DNA from 4 places in the Mesobacillus thioparans genome. Region 1 is predicted to be linked to each of the others. Evidence: predicted binding sites of a transcription regulator. Region 1 holds the regulator's gene; each other region holds the start of a gene.
What was found. The regulator Rex, encoded in region 1, represses fermentation and respiration genes when NADH is low (regulators of the CRP and FNR family bind a similar motif). The targets are predictions, from matches to a motif close to TTGTGAAATATTTCACAA.
Positions count from the first base shown of each region.

Region 2: a site for Rex is predicted at 2,631-2,648, ahead of ACNAZ4_RS03355 (nitrate/nitrite transporter). Genes of this name have one in related genera too.
Region 3: a site for Rex is predicted at 2,546-2,563, ahead of ACNAZ4_RS08160 (cytochrome C). Genes of this name have one in related genera too.
Region 4: a site for Rex is predicted at 3,611-3,628, ahead of pflB (formate C-acetyltransferase). Genes of this name have one in related genera too.

Region 1 is NZ_CBCSFH010000024.1:4,496-9,295, forward strand. It holds gene ACNAZ4_RS23140 (ABC-F family ATP-binding cassette domain-containing protein) at 1-1,094, opposite strand, end outside; gene moaC (cyclic pyranopterin monophosphate synthase MoaC) at 1,275-1,769, shown strand; gene ACNAZ4_RS23150 (redox-sensing transcriptional repressor Rex) at 1,796-2,452, shown strand; gene ACNAZ4_RS23155 (YdiK family protein) at 2,478-2,678, opposite strand; gene ACNAZ4_RS23160 (CPBP family intramembrane glutamic endopeptidase) at 2,682-3,413, opposite strand; gene ACNAZ4_RS23165 (GNAT family N-acetyltransferase) at 3,662-4,189, shown strand; gene groES (co-chaperone GroES) at 4,374-4,658, shown strand; gene ACNAZ4_RS23175 (hypothetical protein) at 4,709-4,800, shown strand, end outside.
Region 2 is NZ_CBCSFH010000001.1:654,498-659,297, forward strand. It holds gene moaA (GTP 3',8-cyclase MoaA) at 1-810, opposite strand, end outside; gene ACNAZ4_RS03355 (nitrate/nitrite transporter) at 1,056-2,555, opposite strand; gene ACNAZ4_RS03360 (Crp/Fnr family transcriptional regulator) at 2,889-3,587, shown strand; gene ACNAZ4_RS03365 (TIGR04053 family radical SAM/SPASM domain-containing protein) at 3,687-4,800, opposite strand, start outside.
Region 3 is NZ_CBCSFH010000003.1:211,567-216,366, reverse strand. It holds gene ACNAZ4_RS08170 (hypothetical protein) at 1-43, opposite strand, end outside; gene nosZ (Sec-dependent nitrous-oxide reductase) at 134-2,005, opposite strand; gene ACNAZ4_RS08160 (cytochrome C) at 2,025-2,480, opposite strand; gene ACNAZ4_RS08155 (hypothetical protein) at 2,780-3,115, shown strand; gene bshB2 (bacillithiol biosynthesis deacetylase BshB2) at 3,140-3,805, opposite strand; gene ACNAZ4_RS08145 (YojF family protein) at 3,831-4,178, opposite strand; gene ACNAZ4_RS08140 (DUF2512 family protein) at 4,453-4,800, shown strand, end outside.
Region 4 is NZ_CBCSFH010000011.1:92,799-97,598, reverse strand. It holds gene ACNAZ4_RS17275 (cation:proton antiporter) at 1-378, shown strand, start outside; gene pflA (pyruvate formate-lyase-activating protein) at 483-1,223, opposite strand; gene pflB (formate C-acetyltransferase) at 1,299-3,524, opposite strand; gene ACNAZ4_RS17260 (cupredoxin domain-containing protein) at 3,870-4,238, opposite strand; gene ACNAZ4_RS17255 (DHH family phosphoesterase) at 4,482-4,800, shown strand, end outside.

The DNA of each region.
Region 1 (4,800 bases):
TTCGGACCGACCAGTGCCGTGCTGTCGCCGCGGGATAGGTTAAAAGTGATATCTTCTGAAACGATCTCATTCTGATAGCCAACGGCCAATGTGTTCACCTTCAGGACGTCATTCCCGCTCTGGCGTTCGATCTGGAAGCTGAAGGAAGCAGACTTTTCGTCTCCCATCGGCCTGTCCATCCGGTCGATCTTCTCGAGCTGTTTCCGGCGGCTCTGGGCCCGTTTCGTTGTCGAAGCCCTGGCAAGGTTCCGCTGGATAAAGTCCTGCAGCTTGGAGATCTCATCCTGCTGCTTTTCGTATAGCTTCAGGTCGCGCTCGTAATTTGCGGCCTTCTGTTCCAAATACGAGCTGTAATTGCCGGGGAACTTCATCAGCTGGTGACGGGAGATTTCGTATACTTGGTTCACAACTTTATCCAGGAAGTAACGGTCGTGGGAAACAATCAGAATCGCACCGTCGTAGCCCTGGAGATACTGCTCAAGCCAGGAAAGTGTGTCAATGTCCAGATGGTTCGTCGGTTCGTCGAGAATCAGAATATCAGGACGTGTCAATAACAGCTTGGCGAGGGCAAGCCTTGTTTTCTGTCCTCCGCTTAAAGTGGAGATTTTTGTGGAATAATCAAAAGACTGGAAGTTCAAGCCGTGAAGGACCGAACGGATGTCAGCTTCGTACTGGTAACCGCCTTTTTCCTTGAACTGGACCTGCAAAACGTCATAATCCTTCAAAACTCTTTCATATTCCGACTCATTCGACAGGATGCCGGGATCGGACATTTTTTCCTCAAGCCGGCGCAGTTCTTTTTCCATGCTGTGCAGATGGTCAAAGACCGCCAGCATTTCATCCCAGATGCTTTTCTCGGATTCCAGCCCTGTATTCTGGGCAAGGTATCCGATTGTCGTTCCTTTCGGGCGGATAATCTCGCCGCCATCATGGGATTCAAAACCGGCAATGATTTTCAGCAGGGTTGATTTTCCCGCACCGTTCCGGCCGACCAATGCAACACGGTCATTGGTCTGTATTTCAAACTTGATATTCGATAAAATAAGATCAGCAGCAAAATATTTTGATAGCTGATTGACTTGTAATAGAATCATTATTTTTCACCTCTAATGCCTTAGGGATAGTGTAACCCAATCCTATGGGCTCGGCAATATGTGCGGCCTGCTATAGGGAGCAAGCTATGAAAAATTTCCCCTCTATATGTGAAGATAGAAACAAAGTTCACACACAAGTTTGTGAAAATAGTGTATTATTTGGTTGAAAGGAGCTTGAATATGGCAGAATTTACGCATTTTAATGAAGAGGGAAGAGCGAAGATGGTCGATGTCAGTGAAAAACCTGAGACGGTCCGTACGGCAGTCGCCCATTCAAGCATTACCGTTAATCAAGATATATATGTAAGGATTACTGAAAATAAAATAAAAAAAGGCGATGTACTGGCAGTCGCGCAGGTTGCTGGCATCATGGCGGCCAAGAAGACATCCGAGATCATCCCGATGTGCCACCCGATTCCATTAACAGGCATTGACCTTTCGTTTGATTGGGAGCAAAATGGTAATGACTATATATTAAATATCGCAGCAGCTGTTAAAACAAAAGGAAATACAGGGGTAGAAATGGAAGCGTTAACAGCAGCGTCAGCATGCGCGCTGACTGTCTATGATATGTGCAAGGCCGTCGACAAAGGCATGGTGATCGGCAAGACCTATCTCGTGGAAAAGACTGGCGGGAAAAACGGCGATTTTAAGAGAGATGAGAAGCTAAAATAGAAATACGAACGGGTGGAGGATGGAGAATGACGAATGATGCTATGAAGATTCCGCAGGCAACCGCAAAACGTTTGCCGCTGTATTACCGATTTTTATTGAACTTGCATTCTTCAGGCAAGCAAAGGGTATCATCCGCGGAGCTGAGTGAAGCGGTAAAAGTGGATTCTGCTACGATTAGAAGGGACTTTTCCTATTTCGGGGCTTTGGGTAAAAAGGGTTACGGCTATAATGTGAATTACCTGCTGACTTTTTTCCGAAAGACGCTCGACCAGGATGAACTCACAAAGGTTGCGCTGATTGGTGTCGGTAATTTGGGAACGGCGTTTTTGAATTATAATTTTTCCAAAAATAATAATACGAAAATTGAAATTGCCTTCGATGTCGACCAGGATAAGGTAGGGACGCAGATTGGCGATGTGCCTGTCTATCACATGGATGACCTTGATAAGGTTGTTGTCGAGGAAGGCATCCAGGTGGCGATCCTGACGGTGCCATCAGCGGTGGCACAGCCGATCACGGACAGACTAGTACAGGCGAATGTGAAGGGCATCCTGAACTTCACGCCAGCGAGGCTGAATGTGCCGCCTTCTATCAGGATCCATCATATTGATCTGGCAGTGGAATTGCAATCATTGATTTATTTCTTGAAGCATTATCCGACTGACAGTGACTCAGAAGAATAAAAAATGGCTCCTTCATTTGAAGGAGCTATTTTTTCTGCATTTGTTTAAGTTTGAAATGAAACAGGATCATCCTGATGCCGGAGCCGAAGTCGAAGGTGGCGAGCAGGACGAGCAAATAACTGAAAAATCCCCAGCCTGAGTCGTTGACATTCTGGATGGCGAAATAGGTGAATAAGATGCCTAACAAGATGTAGACAATGCCTGAGAACATAGGCGATTGCTTCATGACTTAAAATCCCCCAATAAAGCTTTGAATTTTCTCTGCTTCTCTTATCATTCTCTCTATGTCTTCTCTGAATACGGATTGAAGCAGGACAACCATTGTATTCATTGTAACATGGGCGATGATCGGCACGATGATCCGCTTTGTTTTTACATACAGGAAGGCAAAGGTAAAGCCCATCGCCGAGTAGAGGATCACATGCTCTGGCTCCATATGGGCCAGTGCAAAGATGACGGAACTGATCAAGGCTGCAAAGAAGAAATTCATTTTCTTTTGCAGGCTGCCGAAGATGATCTTCCGGAAGACGATTTCCTCCAGGATCGGACCGATGATCGAGCTGACGAGGATGACGACCGGGAACCTTTCGATCAGCTTGATGATTTCCTGTGTATTCTCCGAGCCCATTTCAATTCCAAGCATGCTTTCGATGCTGCCAGCAATCGACTGGGCGAACAGGGCCAGAAAGACCCCGGCGAAAGCCCAGGCCGCCGAGCTTGCCGGCGAAGATGCTTCGCGCAAATCTGCATGTATGTTTCGTTCTTTCCTTAAAATCATCAGGATGATCAGGAGAGTCAGTGAAAAACTGATCACGAGCCAGTATGGAATCGCGAGGGTTTGCATTTCATCAAGGCTTTTTCCCATCGCGGCACCGATGAAAGCAATGATTGGAACCCCCACAAGGCTTGAAAGCTGCATGACAATATAGGCAATAAGGACGTACCAGTATTCTTTTTTCAATCGAAAAAACTCCTTAATAATGCAGTAATGTATGTTCTGAAATTTTACGTAATAATATGCTGGCCTGTAAAATAAAATACGGGGACAGCTTTGCTTATCTAGGCACTCTCTATATTCTACTAGTAAATGATTTGAAAGTTCAAATTGTAGGGTCAGGATGAAAATGTGGTTGTCCGGGTTTAGTATTTCCTGAATACCAGATACTTGTTAAGGTGAAATTTTCTCTTTAAAAATGATCGGAGGTTCAAATGGTTTATTTGGAAACGTCACGACTGCTTTTGCGCGATTGGTCTGCCGCAGATTTAGAGCACTTTTGCAAAATGAATGCAGACCCGGATGTGATGAAGTATTTCCCTCGTGTCTTATCTTCCTCAGAAACGGAGAGGTTTTATCAGGATATGCTAGCCGAGTTCAATGAATACGGCTTTGGGTTATATGCAGTTGAAGTGAAGGCCACGAAAGAATTTATCGGATTCCTCGGGTTTCACATGGCAACTTTCGAAGGTGATTTCACCCCGTGTATAGAGATTGGCTGGAGGCTAAAGAAAGAGGCCTGGGGCCAAGGGTATGCAACAGAAGGTGCCAGAGCCTGTCTGGAATATGGATTCAAGCAACTGGGCTTTAATGAGGTCGTCAGTTTTACTGCTGAGATCAATCGTCCTTCAATCAGTGTAATGAGAAAAATCGGTATGAAGCCTGTTAAAACGTTTCTCCATCCGAAAGTAGATCAGGGCAGTCCGCTTAAGAAGCATGTCCTCTATCAAATCAATTCATGACGCTGTCTCCGGGAGGTTTCCCCAGCATTCGACAGCAGCAGAATCAGTTAGAATTTTCATGAAAAATTTTAGCTTCACGCTTGCAAAAAAAATCCAGATTCTTTATTATATAAATTGTGTTAGCACTCTGATGAGGCGAGTGCTAATAAAAAAATCTACATATAATTTGAGGAGGTTGTTTCACTTGATTAAGCCACTAGGAGATCGCATTATTATCGAGCTTGTTGAGTCTGAAGAAAAAACTGCAAGCGGTATCGTTTTACCCGACTCAGCGAAAGAAAAACCTCAAGAAGGTAAAGTCGTAGCTGTTGGAACTGGCCGGGTTCTTGAGAACGGCGAGCGCGTTGCACTTGAAGTTGCAGTCGAAGACCGCATTATCTTCTCAAAATACGCAGGCACAGAAGTGAAGTACCAGGGAACTGAGTACCTCATCCTACGTGAAAACGACATTCTTGCAGTAGTGGAATAGAAAAGTGGAAGCGCCTTGGTCAGGCCCGACAAGCGCTGGAGGGCCTGACAGTGAAGTCGTTGTTTGACTTCATTGGCAGGACCGAAATCGATATGTATAGCCGACTGTCCAGAAACGCAGAAGCTGGAGACTCCGACAAAGA
Region 2 (4,800 bases), on a different contig from region 1:
TAACCGAGATCTTGTACAGCTGGAGCAGAAGGACTCAGAAACCGAAGAGATGAAGCCCACATTGATATCCGTACCTGTGTAACGGTACTTTTTAGCGACCTCACCATAATAATCAGGATCAACTGGTTCAAGTTCGTGGTGCTGACTGAGCATTCCATGGATCTGCTTTTTGGTAATGACGTCATCCATTTTCCAGCCGTTTGTGCTTCCGACATCCATGTATTCGATATAACGGAGCTCCAAGCCTTCCTTCTTACAGAATTCTGCCATCGGAAGAATCTCAGAATCATTCAGGCCTTTCTTGACGACCATGTTGATCTTAACGCCCAACCCAGCCTTTTTAGCCGCTTCGATACCTTTAAGTACCGGCCCTACTCCAACATTTCGGCCATTGATTTCGCCGAACAGTTCATCCTTTAAACTATCCAGGCTGATATTCACGCGCTTCAAGCCTGCTGCAAAAAGTTCTTCAGCGTACTTAGGCAGCATGACGCCATTCGTTGTCAGAGCGATATCCTGAAGTCCCTCAATCTGATTGAGCTTCTTGACAAGGATCGGCAAGTCTTTCCGCATCAGAGGCTCGCCGCCTGTGAGCCTGATTTTCTCAACACCCAGTTCAATGAACAATTTTGCTACTCTTTCAATTTCTTCATATGACAGCAATTCACTCTTAGGCAAAAATGCAAAGTCAGGCCCGAAAATCTCGGCAGGCATGCAATACTGACAGCGGAAATTACAGCGATCTATAACCGAAATACGCAAGTCGCGGAGCGGTCTATTTAATTTGTCCTTAATTATGCCTTTTACCATCTGTGTCAACTCCAATTATAGAAGTTTTGATTATTGACATTGTAACAGCTACAAATATTGTTAACTGTTAATATTCTCACAGTAACATCAATAGTCCTCTATTTAGAATAGTAGATTTTACCCTTATATATATATTACAACATAAAAACTGCCAGGATAGTGTTTTTATTGAGAAATGTCACTATGTTGTCATATTATCTAAATTAGAAGGCTGCATCAAGGGTTTGATGCAGACTTCATAAGGTCTATTTGTTTTTTGCAGGGAGCTCACTGAAGATGCCGACAAAGTTCTTGATTTCTCCTGCCTCATTTTTTACCGGACTGATGGTAAGCATTTCAGGATAAATGACTCCGTTCTTCTTTTTGTTCCAGATTTCCCCCTGCCAGAATCCAGTTTCATTAATAGATTTCCACATTTCCTTGTAAAAAGCATCCCCATGCTTTCCCGAACGCAGGACGCTCGGGTTTTTCCCAATGACTTCCTCAGCATTATAGCCAGTTACAGTGGTGAAAGCCTGATTTACCTTTTCAATCATGCCCTTCACATCCGTAATCATGATTCCTTCTGCTGTATGGTCGATGACATTTTTCGCAAGGCTCAATTTCTCCTGATAGTACATCCAGATGACGATGATCAGGCTGGCAAGCGCAATCTGTGACAGCGCCATGAAACCGATGGCATAATGTCCGGTCAGATTGAACAGGAAGGCCAGCATAAGCGGCGGGAAGAAGCCTCCCAATCCACCCATTGCAGACACGATTCCATTCACGATCCCCGCTTGTTTTGAAAAATACAGCGGCACAAGCTTGAAGACTGTGCCGTTGCCGACACCCGCACTGATCGCGACTGCGAGGCAGCCAATTGTATAAAGGGTCAGGGAAGGCGTGAACGAAAGCAAAATACCTGAAATGGTCATGCCGGCAAAAACAACCATCAAGATGACAAATGAGTTGAATTTATCACCCAGCCAGCCGCCAATCGGCCTGAAGAATGTAGCAAGGGCAATGAATCCAGCGGTCCTGATACCGGCATCTACCTTATCAAGCTCAAAATGTGACACGAGAAAATTCGGCAGATAAATCGTAAAGGCAACAAATGATCCGAATGTTAAGAAGTAAAACAGGCTCAATGCCCAGAGCTTCTGATTCCTGTATACACTTTTGATTTGCTCCCCGAGGGGCGTGGCAACTTTCGGTTCATTTTTGTCACCAAGAAAAAAGTTCAGCAGTGCAAATGCAGCCAAAAGCACCATGTAAAGCCTGACTGTCGACTGCCAGCCAATCTGTGATGCAATGACCGGTGCCGAAAAAGTCGTCACTGCAGTTCCCAGGTTGCCGGCCCCGTAAATCCCGTTCACGAATCCATGACGTTCTTTCGGATAATATTTCGGTAGGGAGGTTACGCCGACAGAAAAGATTGCCCCGCTTACCCCGACCAGCAAACCGCCGATCAGCAGGTCAATATAGGAATCTGCCAGACTGATGAAATATACCGGAAACAGCAGGAATGCGAAGCTGATGGAAAAAAGTTTTCGGGCCCCATATTTGTTTGTCCAGTATCCAATAGGGATCCTCAAGACCGAACCAAGGACGACAGGGATGGCCGTAACCATCGCGATTTCGTTCTCAGTCAGCATCAAATCCTCTTTAATGAACGGCATTAGTGCGGATAATATGACCCATACCATAAAACCGGCAACAAGACTAAGAGTTTGAAGCGGCAGTTGCTTTTTTTGTGTGCGCATGATTTTTCTCCCTTCTAGTTTTTTTGACGATTGTTGCTTAATTATATAAATCGTAAAAAAATCAAGGTCATTTCGATGTGAAGAACTTCACTCCTGTTTCTTTGTTCAATAAACTGTCACAGTTGTCTTCAAACATCAGAATCAACTGCGTTTTTTTACCGATATAATATAGCTAGAGTAACTTTGTTTCGAAAATGTGAACAAAACAAACGAAGAATGTGACGAGATTTTGACAATTCCTTATGCGTCATTAAGTTAACACTATCCGCATGTTATTATTGGTTCAATAACAAAAAGCCACGGATGATTAAATTTTAAAAAAGGGTGATGACCATGCCAAACACAACTAAAGTGACTCATTCAATAGAAATTAAAGAATTGCTCCAATTCGCGGACCGGACATTCAAAGTTAAGAAGGGCACATACTTGTTCCAGGAAGGCATGGAGGCAGAAGAGCTTTATTTGATTCTTGGCGGTAAGGTCCAGATAAGCAAAGTCACCCAGGATGGCCGTGAACTTGCCTTAAGGATTTGCGGGGAAAATGATCTATGCGGAGAATTGACCTTGTTTACAGATGCTCCGAAATATCTCCTTAGCGCATTGATCCTTGAAGATGCAAAAATTGCGGCAATCCGAAAAGATGTCATCGAGAAGGAGATTTTCCATAATCCATCCCTCGCATTTGAATTCATGAAATGGATGAGCGACCACTTCCGTAAGACACAGACCAAATTCCGTGATTTAGTGCTTAATGGGAAAAAGGGTGCGCTGTTTTCCACTTTGATCAGGATGACGAACAGCTATGGTATCCATAAAGATACCGGTATCCTGATTGACCTGCCGTTAACAAACCAGGAACTGGCTAATTTCTGCGGCACATCCCGTGAAAGTACAAACCGGATCCTCAACGACTTGAAGCGTGAAGGGATCATTTCCATTAAAAAAGGGAAAATCCTGATCCATGATGTAGATTACTTGCGCAAGGAAATTGGCTGCGAAAATTGTCCGGCGGTTTTCTGTTCAATCGATTAACATAAAAAGCGAGTGAAGCCGGGCTTCACTCGCTTTTCTATAATGAGGCAGCCCGCTTGTCGCGGAGCTGCTTTTTTTCATTCCTTTTCCCTGCTTTTGTTAGCTTTCCTGCTTTTGTTTTCTTAGCGCTTTCGGTATATACACGCAGAACGGTTCGCTCTCCAGGTAGTCTCCTGTCATTGCATATGCCCTTGAACGTGATCCGCCGCATACATGCCTGAACTCACAAACCCCGCATTTCCCTTTGTATTCATCAGGATTCCGCAGTGATTTGAATATAGGGGACTCCCGGTAAATTTCAGCAAGAGGCTGTTCCCTTACATTCCCCGCTTTGACAGGAAGCAGACCGCTCGGGTAGACATCGCCTGTATGGGATATGAATACAAACCCATTTCCATCATTCACGCCTTTTGGTGCCCTGCCAAGACCATCGATCGAACCGGTCAAGCCTTCGTTTGTCAGCGCCGTCAAGTAGTTGATTTCATCTGTATGGTCCTTCGCCTCGCGCATTTTTTGCTGTATGACAACCCGGCGATAGTGCTGGGCAGCTGTTGTTTTAATGTCGAACTTCACCCGTTTGCTCAAATCATAGAGCCACTGGAACACTTTCTCATGCTCTACAGGAGATATCATGTCTTTTTCCTGGCCTCGCCCTGTCGGTACCAGGAAGAAAACACTCCACAGCACACAATCCAAATCTTCTACCATTTTTGCCATCTCATCTAAATAGTCTATATTGTAGCGGGAAATAACAGTATTGATCTGAATCGGAATTTCAAGCTCATGCAAATACTTGATTCTTTCCATCGTTAGATCAAACGAGCCTGCAGTACCTCTGAAATGATCATGGACTTCTGCTGTCGGCCCATCAATGCTGAACGCCCAACGTGAAAGTCCGACCGCTTTCGCCTTTTCGATCGCTTCCTTCGTAACATTCGGCGTTGCACTTGGTGTCATCGATACACGGACACCCTTTTTCACAGCGTATTCGGCGATATCAAAAACGTCCTCCCTCATCAATGGGTCGCCCCCTGTGAATACGAGCATCGGATTATTCATTTCATATATTTGATCAATCAGCGCTTTTCCCTCTTCGAAAGACAGTTCACGCGGATCTCTTCTATATTGTGCCTCCGCACGGCAGTGCAGGCATTTCAACTGGCAGGCTCTTGTAAGTTCCCAAATCACAATGAATGGGTCTTTGTTAAAATCT
Region 3 (4,800 bases), on a different contig from region 1:
CAATCAATCCGGAGGAAAGGGTGGAGAGTTTTTTTCCGGCCAAGGGAATCACACCTTTCTATTTAATAGATTTAAAATATGTGAGGGTATCAACATTAGAGGCTGATACCCTTCACATGTTTTTGCGCAGGAATTATGGTTTTACAAGGAAGTAACCCGTCATTTCCTGATGCAGAGCTGAGCAGAAGTTTGTGCAATAAATCGGGAAGGTTCCTGCTTTATCGGCTGTGAATTCCACCGTATTCGTCTGTCCCGGCTGTACTTCAATATTCAAATCATAGCCATTGATGGCAAATCCGTGGGTGATGTCCTGGTCAAAGTCAATGTTTGTCAGGTGAATAAACACCTTATCTCCTTTTTTGACCTCAATCTGGTCAGGTCTTTCGGCTTTGGCATCAAAAATGAATTTTGAGCGCATGGCAATTCCGTATACATGGACTTCGTTGCCTTTCCGTTCGATTCGTGTTTCTTCCTGCTTATAAACAGCATCAGGATTCTTTTCGTCCTTAGGGTAGACGGTGATGGTCTTGATTTTATCTGCTTTGATCATTTGAGCGTAGTGCGGCTCTGGGTTTACCGGAGCAGACTGGATGATCTCCATCTTGTCTCCGCGCAGGTCGATCAGCTGCATGGATTCAGGATGGGAAGGGCCAACAGATAGGTAGCTGTCTTTGGCAATTTTATTTAAGGCGATGATGTACTTTCCATCAGGTGCGACGGTATCTCCTTCAGCGGCAACAGAATGTCCAGGAGAGTACTGTACAGGAACGCGATCCAGTGTTTCACCTGTCTTTGGATCCCATTTCACGATTTCAGATGAAATGAACATGGTTGTGTAAGCCATGCCTTTATCATCAAATTGTGTATGAAGAGGTCCTAGCGCATTTTCAGGGTTAACTTCTCTTTCCATCACAGATTCATACTTAATGATTGGAATACCATTTCGTTCTCCTGCGAAATCTTTACTTTCGATCGCTTTGAATGCTTTTTCAAAAGAGAAAACGGTCATCGATGGTGCTAATTTACCGGAGGCAATAAAGTGCTTGCCATCAGGAGTCACATCGACACCGTGCGGCGATTTTGCTACCGGAACCAGGTACATGCCGCCCTTATGTTTTTCAGGGAAAATCATTTTCTGGCCGGTCACTTCATCATATTTTCCATCCTTGACCATTTGCTCGAGCTCTTTCCAGTTGAACAGGACGATGAAGTCGCGGTCTGCCTGGGAAGCGTTAATCTCCAGGTTCGTCGTTGCTTCTTCTGTATTATAGGTGGTCATGACTGCCCAATCCTTGGACATCTTTTTCCCGGCATCAGATAAATCATAGGACCATGGCGGAAGAGCAACCTGGTAGGCAATATTCAATTTTTCATTTTTCTCATCAAAGGTGACTGCGGACATGACGCCGCGGTACTTTTCACTATAATCATCTAATGGTGCGTACTCTTTGCCAATCGGAACGGCGAAACGGGTTGGCAAGAACATGTATTCAGTGTTTTCTGTAACGAAGGCTGCGCAGTGCGGGCCGCTCGTATTTGGTACTTCGATGATATCTTTGACGGTGAACGTTTCAAGATTCATAACTGCTGCACGGCTGTTGCCTACATCCGTCGCAAACATGTATTTTCCATCATAATCGCCATTTGTTTCAGAAAAGGCCGGGTGATGAAGATCGCCCCATGAAAAGCCGCCCAGCATTTTTTTTGAATGATTATCAAAGCCGTAGCCTGTTGCTGAATCCGGGCTGAACACCGGCACTGTCCTGATATGTCTCATGGATGGAACGCCATAAATGAACATTTGGCCAGAGTGGCCGCCAGACGCGAACAGGTAGTACTCATCCTTTTCGCCAAAAGGCACATATACTTTTTCGGCATTCGTCTTGTTTTTGCTGCTATTTGCGATTGCTTCACTTGGATTTCCAGGAGAAAAATCAGCGAAGAAAACAGTCGCGGCCAGCAGACCGGTAGCAAGTCCCGAGGCAATTGGTATCCATTTTTTCATCAACCTTGCACCACCCTTTTTATTTTTTTGAAGCTTCCTCTAATAGTTTTACTACTTCTGCGATCTCTTGTTCTGTTAGTGGATTTCCACTAATAACACCTGACATCACTGCTGATGTCGGTTCCTTTAAGAACTGGTCAACCGGTTTACCGTGCTTTCCTTCAACATTTTCGAATGCCTTGGACAAATCCGGGCCAGTTGCACCGCCTTTCAGATTCAGGGAAGAAACGGAATGGCAGCCAAGGCAGCCCTTGGATTTTAAGATGTTTTCGTCAGCAGAAACGGTTTCAGCAACTGGCTTGTCATCCTTCTTCTCTTGTTTGTTGTCAGCCGCTGGCTTAGTATCCTCTTGTCCTTTGGCAGCGGTCTCATTGGTGGCGGTTTCATTACTGCCGCCAATAACAGCGAATGCAACATAACCGATTCCCAGGCCAAGCAGGGCACTTATGACAAAACTGATTAAAGCTTTTTGCATGGACTTCATAACCCCCTTCATTTAATGAATTCACTAACATCGTACATGGGGAGGAGGGGTGAAAAGTGTGATGCAGTTCACATTAAAAGTGGGGAATTGTGAAAGGAATATGAACAGGATGTGTCCATTTTATGAAGTGATAAAAAGCGGACGAGGCCTTTAAAATTTTTGCTGAGCCTGAAATACCGAAGAGAAGGGGATGAAAAATAAGTGAAAAAAAGGGTTTTTCAGAGGTTTGCGGAATTACTTTTATAGTGCATTGCCTGGCAACTCTAATCCATAAAGCAGGAAGTGATCGTTTGCTAAAAAAGAAAAAGTGGCTGATCCTTACGCTGGCTCCACTCCTACTAATCGCCGGTCTTTTTATCTACGATGCAAACTTAGACGTTTATACGACTAAGGCTGCCGGAACCCTCGTCTATAAAAATAATGAATATTACACAGGTTATGACACCTATAAAAAATACTATTTGAACGGCGAAAGAAAGTTTGAAATCGACAAATTGATAGGTAAGACAGATAGCAGCAAGTTTATAGGGTTTAAGGAGTCTGTGTGGAGCATCAAGGGTGAACCAGAGAATGAAGTGGTGTTCGTAAAAGGATTGATGATCGAAGGGGTATATGAAAAGAAATGAAAAAATCCACCTGCAACAGGTGGATTAAAATTTATAGGTCCAAAAGCGTTCATTATTCAGCCAGGCCATTGTCTGAGGATCCTTCTCCTTCAGCTTCTCAGCCATATTTTCAAGCATCAGCTGGGTCTGCGAGCGGTGGGCTCGAATCGCATCCAGTTTAACATCGGCTACAGCGCTGATGTTATGGACGACATCTGGTTCACCGAGCTCTTCTACACAGTTACGCGAGAATGCGACACAATGCAGCTTCGGTCTGTCTGCTTCAGGTATCTTTTCAACCGCGCGAACCACCGCTGCACCTGTTGCCTCATGGTCTGGGTGGACAGAGTAGCCAGGGTAGAATGTGATGACAAGCGAAGGGTTCAATTCTGATATCAGCGAGGACATCAGGTTTGTCAGCATATTTTCATCCTCGAATTCAATTGTCTTGTCACGGAACCCAAGCATTCGCAAATCGTTGATTCCCATAGCCCGTGCTGCTTCCTTTAATTCCTGCTCACGGATAGCAGAAAGGGTTTCACGGTTCGCGAATGGGGGATTCCCCATATTCCGTCCCATCTGGCCAAGTGTCAAACAAGCATACGTGACAGGCGTCCCCATATTGACATGTGATGCAATTGTCCCTGAAACACCAAATGCCTCATCATCAGGATGAGGGAACACGACAAGTACTTGCCTTTCTTTTTCCATCGTAAGATCTCTCCTTTCAGCCGGGTTATTCGAACGGCGTTTCACTTATTTCAAGGGCGACAGCAAGCTTTCCGGTAAAATCATGGCCTGCAAGCAGCAGCCTGCCTTTATCATCAATCTCAAAGTGGGTGATTCCTTCTGCGTAAACCCAGCCAAACGGAATCTTTAAACCAGCCCGGTATGGGCCTTCACCAGTAATCTTCGCACGTTCATAAGTGACCTTCGCATTTCGAATATATGCGCCTGATGAAAAGAATGACTCATCGTTATGGGAGGCATATGCCCCATTTGTTGTTTCCAAATGAATATAGACTTCTTTGTCTTTAAAACCGTCCAATGCTTCCTGGACATCTGACAAAATTACCGGATCCATTCTTGTTCCTCCTTCCCGGATTTCGATGTTTTCAATTTATAATAGCCGAAGCAGCAGCCTTCTATGTGTAAAATGAAAGATTCGCCTTTCGGTCTATCGACAAGTTTTCGCGGCTTCATCCTTCTGCTTTTGATTGCATCAATCTTTTTAAAATCGATTATATCTATATTACTAAAAAATCTTTCTTAAAGCGAAATGTACGCTCGGAGGTTTTTACAGTAAGTGTTTAATCAGGAAAGCAGATGGAAATAGTGAAGGGAAAAGGAGGGAGCATATGGAACACGCAAAAGCATTGCTGATTAAAGCGATCATGACATTCGCCATCTTGCTTCTGTTTTTGGGCAGTTATGCAGGGATAGGGGATATCCTGATCATCACCCTTGTCCTGGGGGCCATATCCTACCTGGCTGGAGATTTGTTTATTCTTCCAAAAACAAGCAATCTGACAGCTTCACTTGCCGATTTTGCCTTGTCGTTTCTCGTCATATGGGGATTGGGGCTGATGTTGTTTGAACAGGCCAATGGCTTGATTGGTGCATCACTTTTTGCAGCTGCCCTGATCGCGTCTGCTGAATGGTTCTTCCATAGTTATATCGCAGATCGAGTTCTTCATATCAACCGG
Region 4 (4,800 bases), on a different contig from region 1:
ATCAACAAAAAAGAGGAAGTATATTTTGAATATGAACAGCTGCTTTCAAAAATTCATAGATATGAGACAGCTATAAAAGAAATGAGGGAAGCAAAAGGGAGATATTACCTGACTAAGACGATTACGGACGAGTATGTCCAGAAATATCAACAGAAGCTGGAAATAGCCATTGCTGAAATGGAAGAATTGTATCGTAGGAAACCGGAACTGAAGGAAAAGCAAACTGAAACATTGAGAAAAGTTATTTTCTATGCGGAACATGAAGCTGTTGATAAGCTGTCAAAGGAAGAAATCATTTCCTCGGAGACAGCAGAAAAAGAGCGGAAAGAGTTGACCGAGGCTTTAGTGGAATTGTCCCATGAAAAAGAAGAAGGCTGACTGTCATGTCGGCCTTTTCTTGTAGAATCTGTATCCAATATGTCAATGTATCCATGATTCAGAGAATGATTAAATTAAAAAACAAGCAGGAAAGAGTCCTGCTATCATTTTAAGTTTGTCTTGGCTGTTAATAGTCTATAGGCATTCTCCACTTCGTCTTCTGATGGAGGTTCGACATCTTTAAGTGGATACTCGAGGCCTAAGGCTTCCCATTTATAAACGCCAAGCTTATGATAAGGCAATACTTCAAGTTTTTGCACATTTTCCAGCGTGCCGATAAACTCCCCTAATTCGGAGAGGTCCTTAATCTCATTAGTGATACCTGGAACAAGGACATGGCGGATCCAGATCGGTACTTGATGATCCGATAAAAAGCGGGCGAAATCCAAGATATGATCATTTGCCATACCTGTCAGTTTGATGTGTTTTTTTCTATTGATATGTTTTAAATCTAATAGGATCAGGTCAGTGTAATGCAAAAGTTCGGCAAGCTGCTCCTGAAAAAGGGGAGCGGTTGAGTAACAGCCTCCAGAAGAATCGATGGTAGTGTGCACTCCTAGCTTTTTGCACTCTTTGAAGAGTTCCGTAATGAAAGAAATCTGTAAGAGCGGTTCACCGCCGCTCACTGTGATTCCGCCACCAGAAGCATCAATGAAAGGCAGATAAGACTTCAAATCATCAATGATTTCGGAAACAGACATTTGTTTGCCAGTGCCAATTTCCCACGTATCTGCGTTATGGCAAAACTGGCAGCGCAGCAGGCACCCCTGCGTGAAGATAACATAGCGGATTCCGGGCCCGTCTACAGTTCCAAAGGTTTCGATAGAATGAATGTTTCCGTTCATGATGATTTCCCCTTTCTTTAAAACAGGAGTTTCCGCCACAGGGGAGGGAACTCCTGGTTCTGTACACAAACTTATTTACATTGTTTCATGGAAGGTACGGTTAATGACATCCATCTGCTGTTCGCGTGTCAGCTTGATGAAGTTCACTGCGTATCCAGAAACACGGATTGTCAACTGAGGGTATTCTTCTGGGTGCTCCATTGCATTTAATAGAGTTTCCCTGTTGAATACGTTGACGTTCAGGTGATGTCCATCCTTGATCGCATATCCGTCAAGGATGGATACAAGGTTGTTTGTTCTGCTGTCTTCATCTTTTCCAAGTGCTTTAGGAACAATGGAGAAAGTGTTAGAGATACCATCCAGCGCGTAGCTATAAGGCAGTTTTGCTACTGATGAAAGGGAAGCGAGTGTTCCCTTTGTATCGCGTCCGTGCATTGGATTGGCACCTGGTGCGAACGGTTCGCCTGCGCGGCGTCCATCTGGTGTGTTGCCAGTCTTCTTGCCATAAACAACGTTTGAAGTAATGGTCAGGATCGACATGGTATGGACAGAGTTGCGATATGTCGGATGCTTGCGCAGTTTTGTCATGAAGTTTTTCACGAGTTCAACTGCGATGCTGTCAACACGATCATCATTGTTTCCATACTTAGGGAAGTCGCCTTCAGTTTCAAAATCAACTGCAATGCCGTTTTCGTCACGGATTACTTTTACCTTTGCATGCTTGATTGCGCTCAATGAATCCGCTACTACGCTTAAGCCTGCGATTCCAGTTGCCATCGTGCGAAGGACTTCAGTGTCATGCAGCGCCATTTCAATCCGTTCGTAGCTGTATTTATCATGCATATAGTGAATGACATTGAGAGTGTTGATGTAAAGGCCGGCAAGCCATTCCATTACATTATCGAATTTAGCCATTACTTCTTTGTAGTCAAGTACATCGGAAGTAATCGGGCTTAATGCTGGAGCCACTTGGACCTTCAGCTTTTCGTCAACACCGCCATTGATAGCATATAGCAATGCTTTTGCCAGGTTTGCACGTGCTCCGAAGAATTGCATCTGCTTGCCGATTTCCATCGCTGACACGCAGCAGGCGATTCCGTAGTCATCGCCATATTCACAGCGCATTAAATCGTCGTTTTCATACTGGATTGAACTTGTTTTAATGGACATTTCAGCACAGTATCTCTTGAAGTTCTCTGGCAGGGCAGGGGACCATAACACGGTCAGGTTAGGCTCCGGTGCAGGACCAAGATTATCAAGAGTGTGAAGGAATCGGAAAGAGTTTTTCGTTACAAGTGACTGCCCGCTATGAGCCATTCCCCCGATTGATTCTGTCACCCAGGTAGGGTCCCCGCTGAATAACTCGTTGTAATCAGGTGTGCGTGCGAATTTCACAAGACGGAGTTTCATGACGAAATGGTCGACAAGCTCCTGTGCCTCTTGTTCAGTCAGGGTTCCATCTTGAAGGTCGCGTTCAATATAGATATCCAGGAAGGTCGCGACGCGTCCAAGGCTCATTGCTGCACCATTCTGTTCTTTTATTGCTGCAAGATATGCAAAGTAGACCCATTGGAAAGCTTCTGCAGCATTTGTTGCTGGTTTGGAAATATCATAGCCATAGCTCTGAGCAAGCTGCTTCAATTCATTCAATGAACGATATTGCTCCGAGATTTCTTCTCTCAGTCGCATAGTGTCCTCAGTCATAACGCTGCTTGTCGTTCCATGGTCCTTCTTCTTTTGCTCCATCAGGAAGTCGACACCATAAAGAGCTACACGACGGTAGTCACCGATGATCCGGCCGCGGCCATAAGCATCTGGCAAGCCAGTAATGATGCCGGCTTTACGGGCCTGGATCATTTCTTTTGTATAGACATCGAAAACACCCTGGTTATGTGTTTTACGGAAGTCTGTGAAAATCTTTTCTACTTCTTTATCCAATTCATAACCATATGCCTCGCACGCGGCCTTAGCCATTCTAATTCCGCCAAAAGGCTGCATTGAGCGTTTGAATGGCTGATCAGTCTGGAAACCTACAACCTTTTCTTTAGATTTGTCAAGATAGCCAGGGCCATGTGAAGTGATGGTGGATACCACTTTAGTATCCATATCAAGAATCCCGCCGTTTTCGCGCTCCTGCTTTGTCAATTCCATTACTTGCTGCCATAATTGGAGTGTTTCTTCTGTGGCAGCCTCCAGGAAGCTTGAGTCCCCGGTATATTCAGAGAAATTATTCAGGATAAAATCGCGTACATTGATTTCTTCTTGCCAAGCGCCGTTTTTAAAGCCTTTCCATTGTTCCATTTTGGTTCACCTCTAAAGTGGATGTTTGTATAACAGTTATCACACTATTATCATACTACGGATATAACAGAATGAGTGTGACATATTTGTGAAATTATGAACAAGGCAAATGAATATTGAGTTTATTTGGTTCTATTCTTGGGTATTTAAAAAACTGTACTATAATTATATTTTGTTTTGAGAAGTCTGTTATATAAAAATCTTTATGTACTTAATGCTAACAGGAAATGTTTCCACTGTGTTCGTAGTGATTTGTATGTTTTGTGTCAATTGTTATTTTCAATGGGAAAGCAACTTCCAATTAAAAGAAAGAACAGGGATCGGCTCCCTGCTCTCGGATATAGTTCAATCCACCACGATATAAGCTATCATCGGCCCATTGTGTTCTGCTGAAGGATGGGTAAGACAGATCATCCTGTATGTTCCTTCCTTGTCAAATTGCAAAGGCACAACGGTTTCCTCGCCTTTTTTGACAACTCCCTTGATTTCTGTTCCTTCAATGATGAAAGGATGCTCTTTGCCGTTCACACCAAGGATTTTCAGGCTGACCTTTTCTCCTTTTTCCACGAAAATGGTACCTGGGTCCCAGCGGTATGCTTCAATTTCTTTGCCGTCATCGGTTTTCGATTTGAATTCTCCTGTCACCAGGTGTATTTCCCTGATTTGTTCATTCTGTCCGCCAATCGCTGGAGTGGCATCAGGCTTAAGGTTCATCCAAATCGAGCCAACGATGGCAAGGAAGACAATGAGGCCAATTAAATATAAAGCCCTTCTTTTAAGTACAAAGAAATGCATGTTTTCACCTCCTTATGATCTCTTTAAATATCTATGCTCGTCCCTATGTTGAACTTGTCTAATTTTTTTTTGGATTTTCTTTTGAATAGATTATCTGCCCAACAACAGACTATTAACTAGGCTATTATGAGAAAACAGTTTGGGAAAGTGAAGGTGGAAATGATGTACCGTTTATTTACACATAATGATTTGGATGGAGTGGCATGCGGGATTTTATTCCGGCTTGCATTCGGGGAAAAAGCGGATATCCGCTATAATTCTGTGTCTGAATTGAATTTTCAGATGGAAAAATACTTTGAGAGAATGAATGAGCGCATGAAAAAGGAAGACCATCTATACATAACCGATCTTTCCGTAAACCAAGAAATTACCGAAAGGATCAATCGTTTCGTGTCAGAAGGAGGGAAGGCCAATCTGATTGACCATCATAAAACGGCACTGCATTTTAACGACTATAGCTGGGGATTTGTAAAAGTGGAAG